DNA from 3 places in the Sinanaerobacter sp. ZZT-01 genome. Region 1 is predicted to be linked to each of the others. Evidence: predicted binding sites of a transcription regulator. Region 1 holds the regulator's gene; each other region holds the start of a gene.
The links. The regulator HrcA, encoded in region 1, represses chaperone genes, less so after heat shock. The targets are predictions, from matches to a motif close to TTAGCACTCNNNNNNNNNGAGTGCTAA.
Positions count from the first base shown of each region.

Region 2: the regulator HrcA is predicted to act here: its motif matches at 4,678-4,704, upstream of groES (co-chaperone GroES).
Region 3: the regulator HrcA is predicted to act here: its motif matches at 3,187-3,213, upstream of htpG (molecular chaperone HtpG).

Region 1 is NZ_CP141728.1:2,599,213-2,605,690, forward strand. It holds gene U5921_RS12610 (cytidylate kinase-like family protein) at 1-24, opposite strand, end outside; gene hrcA (heat-inducible transcriptional repressor HrcA) at 433-1,482, shown strand; gene grpE (nucleotide exchange factor GrpE) at 1,472-2,062, shown strand; gene dnaK (molecular chaperone DnaK) at 2,138-4,012, shown strand; gene dnaJ (molecular chaperone DnaJ) at 4,108-5,250, shown strand; gene prmA (50S ribosomal protein L11 methyltransferase) at 5,446-6,408, shown strand; gene U5921_RS12640 (16S rRNA (uracil(1498)-N(3))-methyltransferase) at 6,443-6,478, shown strand, end outside.
Region 2 is NZ_CP141728.1:918,709-925,186, forward strand. It holds gene U5921_RS04560 (aspartate ammonia-lyase) at 1-1,000, opposite strand, end outside; gene U5921_RS04565 (Lrp/AsnC family transcriptional regulator) at 1,219-1,647, shown strand; gene U5921_RS04570 (DMT family transporter) at 1,602-2,534, opposite strand; gene groL (chaperonin GroEL) at 2,696-4,321, opposite strand; gene groES (co-chaperone GroES) at 4,342-4,626, opposite strand; gene acpP (acyl carrier protein) at 4,856-5,089, opposite strand; gene abc-f (ribosomal protection-like ABC-F family protein) at 5,265-6,478, opposite strand, start outside.
Region 3 is NZ_CP141728.1:3,093,817-3,100,294, reverse strand. It holds gene U5921_RS14960 (hypothetical protein) at 80-427, shown strand; gene U5921_RS14955 (cation:proton antiporter) at 438-1,616, shown strand; gene U5921_RS14950 (hypothetical protein) at 1,952-2,980, opposite strand; gene htpG (molecular chaperone HtpG) at 3,320-5,203, shown strand; gene U5921_RS14940 (ABC-F family ATP-binding cassette domain-containing protein) at 5,364-6,478, shown strand, end outside.

The DNA.
Region 1 (6,478 bases):
GGTGATGATAATTTTATGATCCATGTTTACGCATCTCCTATCTGTCTAATAAAGTTATAAAATCCAAAGAATAAATGAATACTATTACTATATGGTTTGCTTCATAACGAATCAATAAATACATTTCAGATAAAATGCGTTGATCTTGTTACTTGAGACGTATTTATTCTATGATAAGTGCAAATCGCTTTCTGTTTACTTCAATTGGATATAATCGATACATCCGAAATAAAATCGATTGATTTTGTTCCAAATGACCTATTTATTATATCATAAACTTTATTTGCTCAAAGAAAAGAATAAAAAAATTAAAAAATATTTTGGAAATCTATTGACAATATAATATGTCAATGGTAAATTTAGATTATAGTTAGCACTCACCCAAATAGAGTGCTAACAAATTAAAAATATATTTGAAATGCGGTGAGTCGAATGGATTTAAATGAAAGAAAATTAAAAATATTGCAGGCTATCGTTGGAGATTTTATTTGTTCCGCAGAACCGATAGGCTCCCGCACCCTTTCCAAAAAATATAACATGGGAATCAGTCCTGCAACGATACGCAATGAGATGTCTGATTTAGAGGAAATGGGTTATTTAACGCATCCGCATACTTCCGCTGGACGTGTTCCGTCGGCAAAAGCATATCGATTATATGTAAATCAGCTCATGAAGGATTATGAGCTTCCGGAAGACGAAAAGAGAGCAATCTCACAAAAATTGACATCGAATATCACTGAGCTGGATCGGACAATTGAACATGCAGCAGCTCTATTGTCAGAATTGACAAATTTGACATCCTTTGCGATCAGTCCGAAACAGGATGAAAATCGGTTAAAATATATTAATCTTTTACCGGTGGATGAGTCGACAGTCGTTCTTATGATTGTAGCGGAAAATGGTAAAGTCTCCAATACAGCTTTAAAAATAAAAGTGCCTTATACGGAAGAAAATCTCGTCTTACTGTCGAAGGTCATGACGCATAATTATAAAGGAAGAGCTTTGAGTGATATTCTTACACTGGATATTATAAAATCGTTTGAAAAAGATTTGAAGGCACTTTCAAAATTAGCAGAAAGTATTATGCCGGATTTTTTAGCAACGTTAGAAAATATGTTAAATGTAGATTTGTATTTGGAAGGGCTTACCAATATTTTTTCAATACCGGAGTATAACAATATAGAAAAAGCAAAGGTGTTTTTACAAATGCTCCATCAAAGACAGCACTTTACCGATGTACTTGTAAATCGCGACAATGGGATCGTCATTACGATCGGCGATGAAAACAGCGATGAGATTTTAAATGATTGCAGTTTAATCACAGCAGACTATCGAATAAATGGAAAGCTGATTGGTAAGTTAGGCGTGATTGGACCTACGAGAATGAAGTATGATGAAGTTACATCTGTTATAAAATACATGACAGACAATATAAGCCAAGCATTTCAATTAGAGGGAGGAAAAGATGAGGATGAAAAATAATCAGGAAGAAGCGCAGGTGAAGGATTCCACAGTAGAAGAAGGGGTTAAGAATGCGGAAGCTAAGCATGAAGCTACAGAAGAAGCTGCTGTAGATGAAACAGACACGGAAAAAGTGAAGAATGGAGAAGAAGCTGCCCAAAAAGAGAAAGAGGTAACGAAAGAAGAAGAGGATATTCAGACTCGTTATCTTCGTTTAGCAGCAGATTTTCAGAATTATAAACGAAGAGTTGAAAAAGAGAAAAGTGACATTTATGCATATGCCAACGAGAAAATCGTGACAGAATTGCTTGATGTAATAGATAATTTTGAAAGAGCCATTGCACACGGTGAGGATTGCAAAGATCCAAAGATGTTAGAGGGCATGGCAATGATTTTCAAACAATTTAAGGGGGTACTTGAAAAAAGTAATGTTGAAGAGATTAAGGCAGAAGGGGAAGCGTTTGATCCCAATTATCACCATGCGGTGATGACTGAGAATTCCGTTGAATACGAAAGCGGCAAAGTAACAGCCGTTTTACAAAAGGGGTATCTGCTGAATGGAAAGGTGATTAGGCCTTCCATGGTTAAAGTAGCAGAATAAAAATCAGTAAAAAATGCAAAAAATAGTAAGACAAATAAGTATAACAATGAAAATGTGAAAAAGGAGATGTATATTATGGGTAAAGTAATCGGTATAGACTTAGGTACAACAAATTCATGTGTATCAGTATTGGAAGGTGGCGAACCTACCGTCATTACAAATGCAGAAGGAAATAGAACAACACCATCTGTAGTTGGCTTTGCAAAAAGTGGAGAACGTTTGGTTGGTGAGACAGCGAAAAGACAAGCAATCACAAATCCGGATCGAACCATCGCATCCATAAAACGACACATGGGTACGGAACATAAGGTAGATATTGATGGAAAATCCTATACGCCGCAGGATATTTCCGCTATGATTTTATCTAAATTAAAAGCGGATGCTGAAAGCTATTTAGGCGAAAAGATCACAGAAGCAGTTATCACAGTTCCGGCGTATTTTACAGACGGCCAGAAGCAGGCAACAAAGGATGCCGGAAAAATTGCAGGGCTAGATGTAAAAAGAATTATTAACGAACCAACTGCAGCAGCTCTTGCTTATGGATTGGATAAGGATACGGAACATCATAAGGTGTTAGTATATGACTTAGGAGGCGGTACCTTCGACGTTTCCATTTTGGAACTTGGTGATGGTGTATTTGAAGTACTGGCAACCAATGGAGATACGAAGCTGGGCGGTGATGATTTTGATAATGCAGTTATGAATTTCATTGCAGACAGCTTTGCAAAGGAAAATGGTATTGATCTTAGAAAAGATAAGATGGCACTGCAAAGATTGAAGGAAGCAGCAGAAAAAGCGAAGAAAGAATTATCCTCTTCACAGACGACAAACGTCAATCTGCCATTTATTACAGTCAATGCCGACGGCCCGTTACATTTGAACATGGATATTACCAGAGCAAAATTCGATCAGCTTACAGCGGATCTTGTAAATAGAACCATTGAGCCAATGCAGAAGGCAATGAAGGATGCCGGCGTAACGATGTCTGACTTAGAGAGAGTCATTTTGGTAGGTGGGTCTACAAGAATTCCGGCAGTACAGGATGCCGTTAAAAAGGTTACTGGAAAAGATCCATTTAAGGGTATTAATCCGGATGAATGTGTAGCAATCGGTGCTTCCGTACAGGCAGGCGTTTTGACCGGAGAAGTGAAAGACGTATTGCTTCTGGATGTTACCCCGCTTTCTTTGTCAATTGAAACATTAGGCGGTGTGGCTACTAAGCTCATTGAAAGAAATACTACGATTCCGACGAAGAAGAGCCAGGTATTTTCAACGGCTGCGGATAATCAGACGGCAGTTGATATTCACGTATTACAGGGTGAAAGAGAAATGGCAAGTGATAATATCACTTTAGGACGTTTCCAGCTTTCCGGAATTCCATCTGCACCTCGTGGTGTGCCTCAGATTGAAGTTACTTTTGACATTGATGCCAATGGTATTGTAAATGTAAGTGCAAAGGATATGGGAACCGGTAAGGAACAGAGAATCACCATCTCTTCTTCCAGCAAGCTTTCCGACGATGAAATCAAGCAGAAGGTTAAGGAAGCTGAGCAGTATGCGGAAGAAGACAAAAAGAAGAAAGAAGAAATTGAATCAAGAAATCGTGCAGAGACATTGATTTATGAGACAGAGAAGAGCGTAAACGAATTAGGAGATAAGTTATCTGCTGATGAAAAAGCAAAGATAGACGAGGCAAAAGAAGCCTTAAGTAAGGCTTTAGAGGGAAACAACATTGAGGAAATCAAGGCGAAAACAGAGACACTGACAAATGAATTCCATGCTGTTTCAACTAAACTATATCAGCAGGCACAGGCAGCAGGAGCTGATCCGAATGCAGCAGGTGCAGCAGGCGGTTTTGATCCAAATGCGGCTGCTGGCGGTCAGCAGGAAGGCCCGAGCGGAGATAATGTTGTCGATGCAGATTATGAAGTCGTAGATGACAATAAATAAGTTTTATAGGGAAATTAGAGGCACTTCTCTTGACGAGAAGTGCTTTACCCTTTAAACTAAGTAAGTTATAACTAATAGATGGGGGATATGATATAATGGCAGACAAAAGAGACTACTACGAAGTCCTTGGAATAAAAAAAGGGGCTACGGAAGCAGAAATTAAATCTGCTTTTCGTAAAAAAGCTATGGAATTTCACCCAGATCGAAATCCAGGAGATAAAATAGCAGAAGAAAAATTTAAAGAAGTAAACGAAGCATACGGGATACTTTCCGACCCTCAAAAGAAGGATAAATACGATCGGTTTGGGTTTGCCGGAGTGGATCCGAATGCCGGATTTGGCGGCGGTGGTTCTGGCGGCTTCTCTGGATTTGGCGGTTTTGAAGATATATTCGGCGATTTGTTCGGCGGTGCTTTTGGCGGCGGATTCTCTCAGTCAAGAAGAAATGGACCGAGAAAGGGACAGGATCTTCAAAAGCAAATGAATATTACTTTTGAAGAAGCTGCGTTTGGTACAAAAAAACAGGTACAGCTGAATAAGTATGTAGCTTGTGAAGAATGCGGCGGAAGCGGAGCGGAAAAGGGTACATCTAAAGTAACGTGCCCGAATTGCAATGGTTCCGGTCAAGTTCGTACCGTACAGAATACTCCGTTTGGACAATTTGCAAGTTCGCATACCTGTGATCGCTGTGGCGGCAGTGGACAAATTACTGAAAAGCCTTGCCATTCTTGTAATGGAAGCGGGAAGATTCGAAAGACGGTTACCATCTCAGTTGATATTCCTGCTGGAGTGGATAATGACAGCGTCATTCCGATTCGAGGACAGGGAGAACCTGGTACAAATGGAGGGCCAAATGGCGATTTGTATTTAGTCATTGCGGTTTCTCCTCATAAGCTCTTTAAACGAAAGGGCAATGATTTGTGGCTGGATATGCCAATCACCTTTACACAGGCAGCTTTGGGTGCGGAGATTACAGTTCCGACTCTTTCGGATAAGGTAGCTTATAAGATACCTGCAGGAACACAGCCTGATACGGTATTTCGTTTAAAAGGAAAAGGTGTCAAGAGCCTTCGTTCCGGGAAATACGGTGATTTATATGTGAAGGTCATTCTTGAGGTTCCAACGAAACTAAGTGGAAAGCAGAAAAAGATGATTGAAGAATTCGGAGAATCCTTAAATCATGATGGATATGCAAAAAGAAAAAGTTTTTCAGAGACAATGAAAGAGTTATTCAAATAAAAGGCTTAAAAAGCAGCATTTCTTGTCCGTCTGTAGAGCTACAGAGCCGGAGAAATGCTGCTTTTTTATCTGATAGGAAATATCGCAGAAGAATTGATATTTTTGTAGCTTTCAAAGAAATCGCTTTTCTGTAATAGGGAAACGTTACAATTGCAATCATACATAAAACGGAAAGCAACCGGAAAGGAGTCTGAAGTGAGGTATTTTGAAATAAGGCTGTATACAAATCAAATCGGACTGGAAATGGCAAGCGGCATGTTGTTATCTATGGGGATTACCGATTTTGTTACGGAAAACCCAGACGATTTAAGGGATTTTTTAGACAAGAAAAACTCCTATGAATGGGACTATGTCGATGAAAGTGTATTGAATTTGTCAAATGTGGAACCCAATCTTACTTTTTATTTAGAGTGTTCCGAAGAAGGACAGAAGACGATGCAATGCTTTCGACACGCATTAGAGACTGTAAAAAGAGATGCAGAAGAAGCCGGAACGGACTATGGAAGGCTGGAGCTTTCTGTAACGGAGGTTTGTGATGAAGACTGGCGTGATAAATGGAAAGAATATTTTAAACCGACGCACATTACAGATCGTTTTGTTGTAAAACCGTCTTGGGAAGATTACGAAAAAAAAGAAAATTCGGAGCTTGTAATTGAGATTGATCCGGGCATGGCTTTTGGAACGGGAACGCATCCGACAACTACGCTCTGCATTCGTATGCTGGAGAAATATATTGCTTCTTCCGATGAAATTGTTTTGGACGTCGGCTGTGGTTCCGGCATTTTATCGATTGCTGCGGCTCTTCTGGGAGTCAAGACGGTAAAAGGTGTTGAAATTGACCCGATTGCTGTGGATGTGGCAAAAGAAAACGTACAGATGAACTGTTTAGAGTCTCAGATTGAAGTGTTTCAAGGAGATTTGACGAAGGGTCTTGCAGTTCAGGCGGATATTGTGGTGGCAAATCTCATGGCTGATTTAGTTATGCTTTTATCAAAGGATGTATCCAAGCATTTGAAGGGGAGAGGGATATATATTTCTTCGGGAATTTTAGTTGAGAAAAAAAATCAGGTTTCTCATTCCATTCAAAATTGCGGATTTGAAATCTTAGAGATCGCAGAAGAGGGAGAATGGTGTGCCATTGTAGCACAAAAACGTTAGATAGAAAGTTTTATCTGGGAAAAAGGAGAACGGGATGAGTCGATTTTTTGTAGAGAAGAGTGCCGTAAAA
Region 2 (6,478 bases), 1.7 Mb from region 1:
TCTGAGAAATAACTTCAGGGATAACTGGGTTTACTTTTCCCGGCATAATGGAAGATCCATTTTGTCTTGGTGGAAGGTTGATTTCTCCAATTCCGGTTTTCGGACCACTGGACAAAAGACGCAAATCATTTGACATCTTAGATAAATTTACCGCACAGGTTCTCAATGCAGAAGAAACTGCCACAAATCCATCTAAATTCTGTGTTGCATCGATCAAGTCTTCTGCATGTATGACATCGAGTCCGCTCACCTTCCGTATCTCCTCAACGATATGGCTTAAATAGAATGGGCTAACATTAATTGCTGTTCCAATCGCTGTTCCGCCTATGTTCAGGCACTTAATTTCTTCCTGCACTTTCTCCAGGCGTACAATATCTCTTTTTACCATGTGCTTATACGCACGAAAGGACTGCCCCAGCCGAAGAGGGACTGCATCTTGCAGCTGCGTCCTTCCCATCTTTAATACATCATCAAATTCTACAGCTTTCCTTTCAAGCGCCTCTTCAAGCCGTCGCAGCTGAATCATAATTTTAGGCAGTAAGGATAAAATCGCAAGCTTTCCGGCCGTCGGATACACATCATTTGTAGACTGTGCCATGTTCACATGGTCGTTTGGATGTACAATGGTGTAATCACCTTTTTCTCCCCCTAAGATTTCAATTGCTCGATTTGCAATTACCTCGTTTGCATTCATATTTGCAGATGTTCCGGCGCCCCCCTGTACAGCATCTAGTATAAACTGATCTCTCAGCTTCCCTTCTATCACCTCATCACAAGCGACTAAAACAGCCTCTGCAATATTTTTAGGTAACAGTCCTGCCTGTGCATTTGTAATTGCTGCTGCTTTCTTGACTATTGCCATTCCTGAAATCAAAGCCGGATGCATCGGTCTTCCGGTAATTAAAAAGTTTTCTTGTCCCCGTAAAGCCTGCACTCCGTAATATGCTTCCTCCGGCACTTCCATCTTTCCTATGTAGTCTGATTCTATTCTCATTTTCATTGTTCTGCCTCCTATATTCTCACTTTATTTTTGTTCTTTATTTCTTATTTCAGCCAAAGAATAGCACGAGTATTTTACTAGGTAAATAGAGAACAGCTTCTTCCTTGTTATTTAAAGAATAGAATATCCTGCAATTTTTATAACAAAAAAAAATAGGCACTTTACTTCATTTTTTAAAGTACCTATAATAGAGTTATGTTATCAAACAGGAGGATCAGATGGACGACATTGACAAAAAAATTGTATCACTATTAGAAAAGAATGCGCGCATATCTCTCAATCAATTATCGCAGCATGTATTCCTCACCCCGCCGGCCGTAGCCGCACGAATCGAAAAGCTTGAAAAGCATGGAATACTAAAAGGTTATCATGCCATCGTCGATGCGGAAAAGCTAGGATATCCGATCCTTGCCTTTGTTGAGCTTACCATGTCTCCGGAAGAAAAAACAGCTTTTACAAAATTTATTACTGCCTGCCCGAACGTAGTTGCATGCTATCACGTCGCAGGTGCTTATTCCATGTTAATCAAAGTATGTTTTTCTACACCTTCCAAATTAGATTCATTTGTCGGAAGTCTGCAAAAGTTTGGAAAAACACAAACTCAAATCGTTTTTTCAACTATTGTAGAATCCAGAGGGATGTTTTGACATTCCTGCTCTTGTTTCCGGCTCACTTTTTCATTCCATACACACCAAGAAGTAATGGCAACGACTACAATCAAAGCACCAATCAACGCATAAAATCCAGGCGCTTCCCCGTTAAACAAGAATACCCATACCGGATTTAAAAGCGGCTCAATGGCACCAATCAGATTGCAAGCCAGGGCAGAGCAGCTTTTCATCGCTATGCCGAATAATACATACGGAATTCCCAGTTGAAAAATGCCTAAAGCTAATATACTGAGAACAGCGGGTGTTGTTATTTGTGCATGGGTAATAAAAAGTGTTGGCACTCCGACAATAGCAGTAAAAAGCTGCCCGAAAAGAATTCCCGTCATTCTGGTTTCTTCATCCACTTCACCCACTACTAAAAAAGCACACGCCACCATGAGTCCGGCCAACATCCCAAAAAAATTTCCTAAAATGCCACCCGGTGTCAATTGGTCGAAAAAGAACAGAGAAATACCAATCAGTGTTACGGCTACGGTTATCAAATCTCCTTTTCTGCTTTTTCTATGCAAAAAAACCGCTGACAAGATTAGAATAAATACCGGTGACGTAAACTGCAATACGATGGCATTCGCTGCCGTCGTCAGTTTATTTGCAATGACGAAGCTTATATAAATTCCGCTCATAAAAAAGCCACTGAAAAAAGCAGGCTTAACAAACCGTAGCTTTATTTTTTTCTTTCTTATATACGCATATATAACAATTGCCGCAATCGCACTTCTCATCCCTGCAATCGCCAATGCATTCCAGGGAATCATCTTAATGAAAATCCCCCCCATACTCCACATTGTAGCACAGATAGCCATACAAAGAACTGCTTTTTTTCGTTCGAATTGAGTTGGTATCATCGCTGCTGCTGTATTCATAGTCTGCCTCCCTTAAATTATCATGTACTCTATTATATCCGAAGCGGCTCTGTTTTTGCTATCTTTTTTTACAAAAAAATAAGCTTCGGCGCAAAGAAAATACACCGAAGCTTATCGATTCTTTTTGTGTCAACAACAACCTGTCGTTAGTCAGTCTGATCTTACATCATTCCAGGCATTCCACCACCCATTGGAGGCATTGGAGGTTCATCTTTCTTAATATCTACAATCCCTGCTTCTGTCGTTAAGAGCATTGCAGAAACGGAAGCTGCATTCTGTAATGCAGAACGTGTTACCTTAGCCGGATCTACAATTCCAGCTTCAATCATATCCACATACTGTTCTGTTGCTGCGTTGAATCCAACACCAGCTTTGTTTTTCTTTACTTCTGCTATGATAACAGATCCTTCAAGACCTGCGTTTTCCGCAATCTGTCGAACCGGTTCTTCCAGCACTCTCATGATAATTGCTGCACCAGTCTTTTCATCACTGGAAAGAGTATTCACATATTCACCAACAGCAGGTATTACATTTACAAATGCCGTACCTCCACCGGATACAATTCCTTCCTCAACAGCAGCTCTCGTAGCGTTTAAGGCATCTTCAATTCTCAGCTTCTTCTCTTTTAGTTCCGTCTCAGTTGCAGCACCTACCTGAATCACTGCCACACCGCCGGATAATTTTGCAAGTCTTTCTTGTAGTTTTTCTTTATCAAACTCAGAGGTTGCTTCTTCAATCTGAGTCTTGATCTGATGCACTCTGGACTCAATTTCAGACTGCTGTCCTGCGCCGTCTACAATAACAGTCGTATCTTTGTTGACTTTTACGGTATTCGCTGTACCCAGCATATCTAAGGTTGCTTCTTTTAAGTCGTAACCAACCTCTTCAGAAATAACCTGACCACCAGTAAGGATCGCAATATCCTTCAGCATTTCTTTTCTTCTGTCACCAAATCCAGGTGCTTTAACCGCAACACAGTCAAAGGTTCCTCTTAATTTATTTACAACAATCGTCGCAAGTGCTTCACCTTCTACATCCTCTGCAATGATAATCAGCTTTCTTCCCTGCTGAACAATTTGCTCTAGAATAGGAAGGATTTCCTGAATATTAGAGATTTTTTTATCTGTGATTAAAATATATGGATTGGAAACAACTGCTTCCATTTTGTCTGTATCTGTTACCATATATGCAGACAGATAACCTCTGTCAAATTGCATACCTTCTACGACATCTAACGTCGTTCCCATGGATTTTGACTCTTCAACGGTAATTACGCCTTCATTTCCGACTTTTTCCATTGCTTCGGCAATCAGGCTTCCAATTTCTTCATCTGCTGCGGAAACAGAAGCTACCTGAGCAATGGATTCTTTGGATTCTACCTTTTTGGAGATCTTCTTGATTTCCTCTACAGCTACATCAACCGCGCCTTGAATTCCCTTCTTTAAAATCATAGGGTTTGCACCTGCTGCCACATTCTTGAAGCCTTCACGAATAATACTCTGTGCAAGCAAGGTTGCAGTTGTTGTACCGTCTCCCGCAACATCATTGGTCTTTGTTGCAACTTCTTTTACAAGCTGCGCACCCATATTTTCAAAAGCATCTTCCAGTTCGATTTCTCTTGCAATAGTCACACCGTCATTCGTAATTAACGGAGAACCAAATTTTTTCTCAATCAATACGTTTCTGCCCTTTGGCCCTAATGTGATTTTAACGGTATCTGCAAGCTGATCAACTCCAGCTTGTAATTTTCTTCTGGCATTCTCGCCATAATTAATATCCTTCGCCATTTTTTTACACCCCTTCCCTATTACTCTACTACTGCTAAAATGTCACGCTGTGAAACGATTGTATATTCAACACTATCATATTTCACTTCAGTTCCTGCATACTTGGAAAAAATAACATGGTCGCCAATTTTGACTTCCATCTTTACTTCTTTTCCCTCTACTACTCCGCCGGGACCGACTGCTACAACCTCTGCCATTTGTGGCTGTTCTTTTGCCGCACCGGGAAGAACAATACCGCTTTTGGTTTTTTCTTCAGCCTCTAATTTTTTAATTACGACTCTGTCGCCTAAAGGTTTGATGTTCATTTTAACAAACTCTCCTTTCGAATTATGTATTTTAATTCATTATTCACTCTGTTAGCACTCACCATTATCGAGTGCTAACATTAATTTAATACACGAATACTCTGTTGTCAATAGGAATTCTATATATTTTTAAAAAAAGAAGCTATTTTTCTTTTAAAAAACAGCTTCTTTATTTTATTTTCTCTCACATATGTCTTTCATAAAAATAATATTTCCAAATTCGTCCATATTATTCATTTGTTTTATCTTCTACGTATCTTACGATATCACCAACACTTTCAAACTTCTCAGCCATTTCATCAGGAATCTCAATTTCAAATTCATCTTCAATTCCCATAATAATTTCGACCGCATCGAGGGAATCCGCCTCTAGGTCTTTCATAAGATGCGTGTTCATCGTTACATCGGCTTCATCCACACCCAACTGCTCTACTATGATTTCCTTAATTTTTTCAAATACCATATAATGTACCTCCAAATAGCATACGCTTCTATTGTTTTTTTGAATCTTGGTATCCTAACCCTAGGATTCTGTTTCATACGTCAAAATCCATTATAAGCATACACCCTATCGTCTGCAACCATTATTTAAAAATTATCGCAAAAAATAAGATACCAATCTTCCTCTCTGTACTCTTCTATTCGCCATTCTCTTCATTTAGAATCATCCATTCTTCATAAATTTCCTCTAATTGCAATTTTAATTCTGCACAGCGTTGGTGATACTGTTTACTCTTCTCAAAATCAGAGAAAACAGCCTCCTTGCACATCTCTTCTTCAATATTGGAAATTTCTTCTTCATGGGATGCAATTTGTTCTTCCAATTCATTCAATCTTTTTTCTCGGCGTCGTTTCGCCGCTTCTTTTTCCTTTGCAAGCTTGCGCTGCTCCAGTCTCTTTTCCTTATTGCTTTGTTCCTCAGTACTCACCTCAGAAGACTGTGCTGCACCTGTGTGTTTTGCTAATTCATCCAAGTAATTTCTTCCTGAAGCAATTGATTGTTTCTTCTCTAGGTAATAATCATAGCCTCCGGCATACGTCGTCATGCCATTCTCGGACAGCTCATAGATGTTGGAAGGTACTTTATTTAAGAAGTAGCGGTCATGTGATACCAAAAGAAGTGTACCCGGGAAGTCGATCAGTGCTTCTTCAAATACTTCTTTCGATTCAATGTCCAAATGGTTGGTCGGTTCGTCCATCACTAAGACATTTGCACCGGAAAGCATCAATTTGAGCAATGCAAGTCTTGCTTTTTCTCCACCGCTCAACATACCAACCTGTTTAAATACCGTCTCTCCTCGAAATAAGAAACGCCCTAAAAGGGAGCGCAATTCTGTTTCACTGTATAAATGGTAATCATTATGCAGCTCTTCCAATACTGTATTCGTTCCACTCATCAGCTTTTGCTCCTGATCATAGTAACCAAATACAACATTATGCCCCACTTTTATTTGCCCCGTATCTGCCTGCAATTCTCCCATGATTATTTTAAGCAGCGACGTTTTTCCGATTCCGTTTGGTCCAACCAAGCAGATGCGATCTCCCTTTTTTATATCCATTTCCACACCGGAAAATAGCTGTCTTCGCTCCGGACCGAATCCAAAGGATTTTGACAGGTCTTTTGCAAATATAACATCATTTCCACTTGAAAATTTTTCTTTAAAATGGATTCGCATTTTGCCGAGTTTTGCTTCTGGCCGCTCAAGCTTTTCCACTTTATCTAACCGTTTTTCACGTGATTGAGCACGCTTTGCCAGCTTTTCCGTGCCATGCTGTTTAAATCTCCGGATCATTTCTTCTTGGCGTGCAATTTCTTTTTGCTGATTTTCATATTGACGCAAGGCATCTTCTT
Region 3 (6,478 bases), 490 kb from region 1:
ACTGATATGAAAAGCCTTTTTTTTTATAATTTATTTAAAGTATCAGATATTGGTTTTATATATTTGAAAGGAGAAAATTGTGAAAAAACAGCTATTATTTTTGGTCCTTAATAAAATAAGCGTTCTTAATAAATTGCTTATGAATCTAAATGAAAATGGGATTAAAGGAGCGACTGTAATCAATTCTGCAGGTATGGCAGGAACCCTTGCATCTGCTGAAGAAGAGATGTCTTTCTCACCATTTAAAATGATGTTTTCCGGTATTGCAGAAGATAATAAAACGATTCTAATGGTTATAGATGAAGAGCAAATTCCCATCGTTCAAAAAATTATTGTTGAGCTTGTGGGCGATTTGTCAAATCCGGATACAGCTTTTATGTTTGCAGTTCCTACAACCTTTGTGGATGGGATAACCTGCATGAAATAGGGAGGAAAAAATGCCGCAATTCACTCATTTATTATACATAGGTTCAATCCTATTATTTGGATTGCTATTTGGGCGATTTGTTAAAATTTTCAAATTCCCAAATGTCACAGGTTATCTCTTGGCAGGTCTTTTATTAGGTCCGCATATATTAGGTTTCTTTTCTTTAAAAATTATTCGGGATTGTTCAATCGTATCAGAAATGGCACTTGCTTTTATCGCGTTTATTATAGGGTGCGAATTTAAAAGAAGTTTTTTTAGAAGGTTAGGAATGACACCTGTAGTAATTGCTTTTTTTGAAGCATTTCTCGCCGTTGCTATTGTAGATATAGTATTGATTGCAACGGGACATGATGTCGCATTTTCTATCGTTCTTGGTTCTATTGCAGCAGCAACTGCTCCAGCAGCAACCGTAATGATTATTAAGCAGTATCGTGCAAAAGGCCAAGTTACTGATATGCTCATGAGTGTCGTAGCCTTAGATGATTCTGTGGCGCTTATGGCGTTTGCAATATCAGTCTCAATTGCCAAACGCATGAACGGTAACGGTGATCTAAGTGTTGCGCAAACCATAGTAACGCCTATGCTTGAAATCGCATATACGCTCATAATTGGTGCAATATTTGGTACACTCATGTATCTTCTTATGAAGTCCTTTAAAAAACAGAACAATCAATTGATCATCACAGTTTCTATTATATTTATTTGCTCTGCTTTGAGCCTATTTTTAGAATTATCGTCTTTACTATCCTGCATGATGTGCGGAATGTTTTTTTGTAATATAAGCAGTGAAAGCGATGAGATTGTTTCTTTATTAGATACCTGTACTCCACCAATCTATGTAATGTTTTTTGTTGTATCTGGAGCACAGCTTAATATTGAATTAGTACTTAAGATTGGAAGCGTCGGTTTTATCTACGTAATTGGAAGAGTAGTCGGAAAGCTGCTTGGCGCCAGAATTGGTGCAGAAATTATGGGAGCAAACAAAAAAATATGCCGTTATGTTGGTCCGGCTTTGATTCCGCAAGCGGGTGTTGCGATTGGTCTGATCGTAGCAGCTGAAACTGCTGTTCCAGAATATGCAGAGCAGATACGTACGGTCGTACTTTGTGCCACAATGTTGTATGAAATAGTAGGGCCGATTATTGCTAAATCCGCTTTAAAAAGAGCAGGAGAAATTAGAGAGGGTTAAGAAGAATAAAAAGAAGTCGTATTTTATTTAATAATAGAATGATATGATTCCATAAATTATTTTTTTTCCATATTTTTTAAGTAATAAAAAGGATATAAAGAAAAGATTTTGCATACTATGGTAGCACAAGGCTGTACGGCCGTTGTAATTTTCATTGTAATCTTGTATGAAATAGGAGGTTTGGTTATCATTAAATAAACGTTGAAATAGAGCGGGACAGGGGATAAGAGATTGACAGAAAATAAGTATAAGCCAGCGCTTTAAGCGCTGGCTTATACCACGAGTTTATAATTTTGAGCAAAGCAGCCATTTTTAGAGTGGTGCTTATAAAATGATTATCGTCTTCTATTATTACGATTGTTATTTGGTCTGCAAGGGTCACAGCAATCATTAAAGTTATTGTCGTTGCAAGGATCACAGCACGGATCGCAAATGCATTGGCAATCATCTTCTTCGTCTTCTACTTCCGGATTGTATTTGCTTTGAATTTGATTTGGAAATAGTTGAGGGAAGCTATCACAAATTGCTGAAGACTCTGGTAATAATTGAACGTAACCAGTCGAAAGAACACAAAGTTGAACTGGGATTACGATTTTCTTTTCACAAGTAACACATAATGCGATAATTAGATTAGCTTTTATTGTGCCGTCTGGGCAAATTGTTAAATCACGGCCCAGATTGTTGGTTGCCAATCTTGTTTCACATGCAGGGTTACAGAATTCAGTGAAACGTGGAAGGAATGCACTGCTTTGGGTAGAAGGAAGACAAAGTTCAAAGAAATTTGTAAGCAACAATGGAGCACATTCCTGTGCAATGTTCACCTTGGTATAAACCGTAAAGGTAACTTCGTGGTCGTATCTGTCGCAAAGCAACAGATCCAAGTAAATCATGACATCACCAGTAATGGCGATATTTTGTGTGCCGAAGATAGGGGTTCCCCTGCCCTGATCATCACAATCCTGCGTGTCTGCATAAATAATTTTTTCTGAATAAGTACCGTCCGGACCTACAACTGTCACTTCGTCGCCGTTTGCGCATTTAATAAAGGTTCCGCCTGAAATAGTCGTGTTGATATTCAGCTTTAAATTAGTTGGGTCCTCTACATTTTGCGGGTTAAAGGATCTCTTACAGCGGATATCTACGATGCGTTTTAAGCGGTGGCCTCTAGGAATTGCTGGAGTGAAGCATTGATTGTTGACTGTTTTTAATCCTTGCAGGTTAAACAGCACAGCATCAAAAACCTTTTGTACATAAATCGGCTCCGAGACAACGTTGTTTAAATTACCGTCGAATTCACACAGGTCGTGTGCGTTGCAGCAATTTGAAAAGAGGTCCGGCGATATACGTCCACCGAAACAACTCATATATTTACCTCCTTTTTTGGTCAATTAAGTAATTGGTTTCACAGATAGTATATTCAGAGAGAAAAGATGTGTTACGGATTCTGGCTTCCTAGCCGATAAAAATATAGAATAAAATGATAAAAAGTTTATTGTACAAGCAAAAATGGAGTAGGAAGGCAAAAATAAACTCATACTTGATTTTTCACTTTCTATGGTTTATAGTAATGTTAGCACTCTATATAAGTGAGTGCTAACATTACTTTTTTCTACCTCATTCTATGCAGATGAGGAAGCGAATGACCGTATGAGCGGAAAAAATTTACCGAGAAGATCGGGAAAACTACGAGGGGGAATATACACATGGCAAAAAAGCAATTTAAAGCAGAATCCAAACGTCTTTTAGACTTAATGATCAATTCCATCTATACTCATAAAGAAATTTTTTTAAGAGAATTAATCTCAAATAGCAGTGATGCTATTGATAAGCTGTACTATCGAGCATTGCAGGAAAATAATACGGGTTTTTCTCGAGAGGATTTCGCCATTACAATTGAATTGAATAAGGAAGAGCGTACATTAAAAATTTCTGATAATGGTATCGGCATGACGAAAGACGAGCTTGAACAGAACTTAGGAACAATCGCAAAAAGTGGATCGTTGGCATTTAAGAAAGAAAATGAACCGAAGGATGAAATTGACATTATTGGACAATTTGGTGTCGGCTTTTATTCTGCCTTTATGGTAAGTGAGAGGGTGACAGTTATCAGCAAAGCCTTTGGCGAAGCGACTGCATATCGCTGGGAATCCACTGGGGCAGATGGCTATAATATCGGCGAGTATGAAAAGGAAAGCAACGGTACGGAGATTATTTTAAACATCAAACAAAATACAGAAGATGAAAATTATGATGAATTTTTAGAAAACTACCGTATCCAAGGATTAATTAAACGCTATTCAGATTATATTCGTTATCCGATTCAGATGATGATGGAGAAACACCACCTGAAGGAAGGTACTGAGGACGAATATGAAGATTATAAGGAATTAGAAACTTTAAATAGTATGGTTCCGATTTGGAAGAAAAATAAGAGCGAGCTGACAGATGAAGACTACCATGCTTTTTATAAAGAAAAGTTTCACGATTTTACAGATCCGGCAAAGGTCATTCATACAAACGTAGAAGGGGTGTCTACTTATAATGCACTTTTGTTTATTCCGGTGAAGGCACCATTTAATTATTATACGAAAGATTATGAGAAGGGGTTACAGCTTTATTCCAGCGGCGTTTTGATTATGGAAAAATGTGCGGATTTACTGCCGGATTACTTTAGTTTTGTAAGAGGACTTGTGGATTCTCAAGATTTATCCTTAAATATTTCCAGAGAAATGTTACAGCATGATCGCCAATTAAAATCGATTGCTTCCAGATTGGAAAAGAAAATCAAAAGTGAATTGTTGGCAATGCTGAATACCGATCGTGAAAAGTATGATGCGTTTTTTGAAAGCTTTGGTTTGCAGCTTAAATATGGTTTATACGACGGCTTTGGAGCAAATAAAGACACCCTAAAGGATTTGGTACTATTTTATTCTTCTTCTGAGAAAAAAATGGTCACACTGTCTGAATACGTTTCTCGTTGTAAAGCAGATCAGAAATATATTTATTATGCAAGCGGAGAAAATGTTGATCGGATTGATAAATTACCGCAGATTGAATTATTAAAGGATAAAGGTTATGAAATCTTATACTTAACTGCAGATATTGATGAATTTGCATTACAGATGCTTCATGATTTTGATGGGAAAGATTTTAAATCTGCCTCAAGCGGCGATTTAGAATTAGAAGAAAGTGAAGAAGAAAAAGAAGCAGCACAAAAACAAACGGAAGAAAACAAGGAGTTGTTGGAGTTTATGAAGGAGACTTTAGGAGATAAAGTTTCTGAAGTGCGTTTATCTCAGCGTTTAAAGACGCATCCAGTTTGTTTGAGCAGTGCCGGAGAATTATCTCTTGAGATGGAAAAGGTAATTAATGCACTTCCAAATGAACAAAAGATTAAGGCTGATCGAGTTTTAGAAATTAACGCAAAACATTCAGTTCTTGAGGCATTAAAGCAATCGTATATGGATGATAAGGAAAAGGCTAAGATATATACCGAATTGCTTTATAACCAGGCATTACTGATTGAAGGATTTACTTTAGATGATCCAGTTGCATTTTCCAATTCTATTTGTTCGTTGATTGTGTAAGTGTGATCTATTTATAAAAGGATTTTAAAGTTGCACCCCTTATGACAGGTATGGTATCATAAGGGGGTATGCTTTTTTTGGAAAGTATATGATTCGATAAATAAGAAATAAAAATCGGGAATATTCCGATTATGATAGAAATGATCAGGAGGATACAAAAATGATTACAGTTACTAACGTAAGCCTGAATTTTAGCGGACAAGCGTTATTTAAGGACGTTGATCTAAAATTTAACCCAGGGAATTGTTATGGTATTATCGGTGCGAATGGTGCTGGAAAATCAACATTTTTACGCATTTTATCCGGAGAATTGGAACCTTCTACCGGAAATATATCAATCCCGTCTCATGTGCGTATGTCTGTTTTGAAGCAGGATCACTTTGCGTACGATGAATATACCGTTTTAGATACCGTAATTATGGGTAATATGAGACTTTATCAAATAATGCAGGAAAAAGATGCTCTCTATGCAAAAGAAGACTTTACGGATGAAGATGGGATAAAAGCTTCCGAACTAGAGGGTGAGTTTGCAGAAATGAATGGATGGGAAGCTGAATCGGATGCAAGCCGTTTGCTGCAGGGATTAGGTCTTTCCAATGAAATTTTATACAGTCAAATGAACACTTTGACCGGAAAAGAGAAAGTCAAGGTTTTACTTGCACAGGCATTGTTCGGCCAGCCTGAAATTATATTGCTCGACGAGCCGACAAACCACTTAGATATTCAAGCGATTGACTGGCTGGAAGATTTTCTGCTGGATTATGAGGGAACGGTAATTGTGGTATCTCATGACCGTCATTTTCTAAATACCGTTTGTACAAATATTGTTGATATTGATTATGGCAAGATTAAAATGTATGTGGGAAATTATGAATTCTGGTATGAATCAAGCCAAATTATGCAGAAGATCATTCGAGATCAAAACAAGAAAAATGAAGATAAGATTAAAGAGTTGCAAAATTTTATTCAGCGTTTCTCTGCGAACAAGTCAAAATCAAAGCAAGCGACCTCTAGAAAAAAATTGATTGATAAGTTGACTGTAGAGGAGCTTCCGGCTTCCTCCAGAAGATACCCATTCGTTGGTTTTAACATGGATCGTGAAGCAGGGAAAGAAATTTTGACTGTTGAGGGAATCAGTAAGACGATTGACGGAGTAAAGATTCTGAATCAAGTTTCATTCCGTGTAAATAAGGATGATAAAATTGCATTTGTCGGAGAAAATGAAATTGCAAATACCACATTGTTTAAAATTATCATGGGAGAAATGGAGCCTGA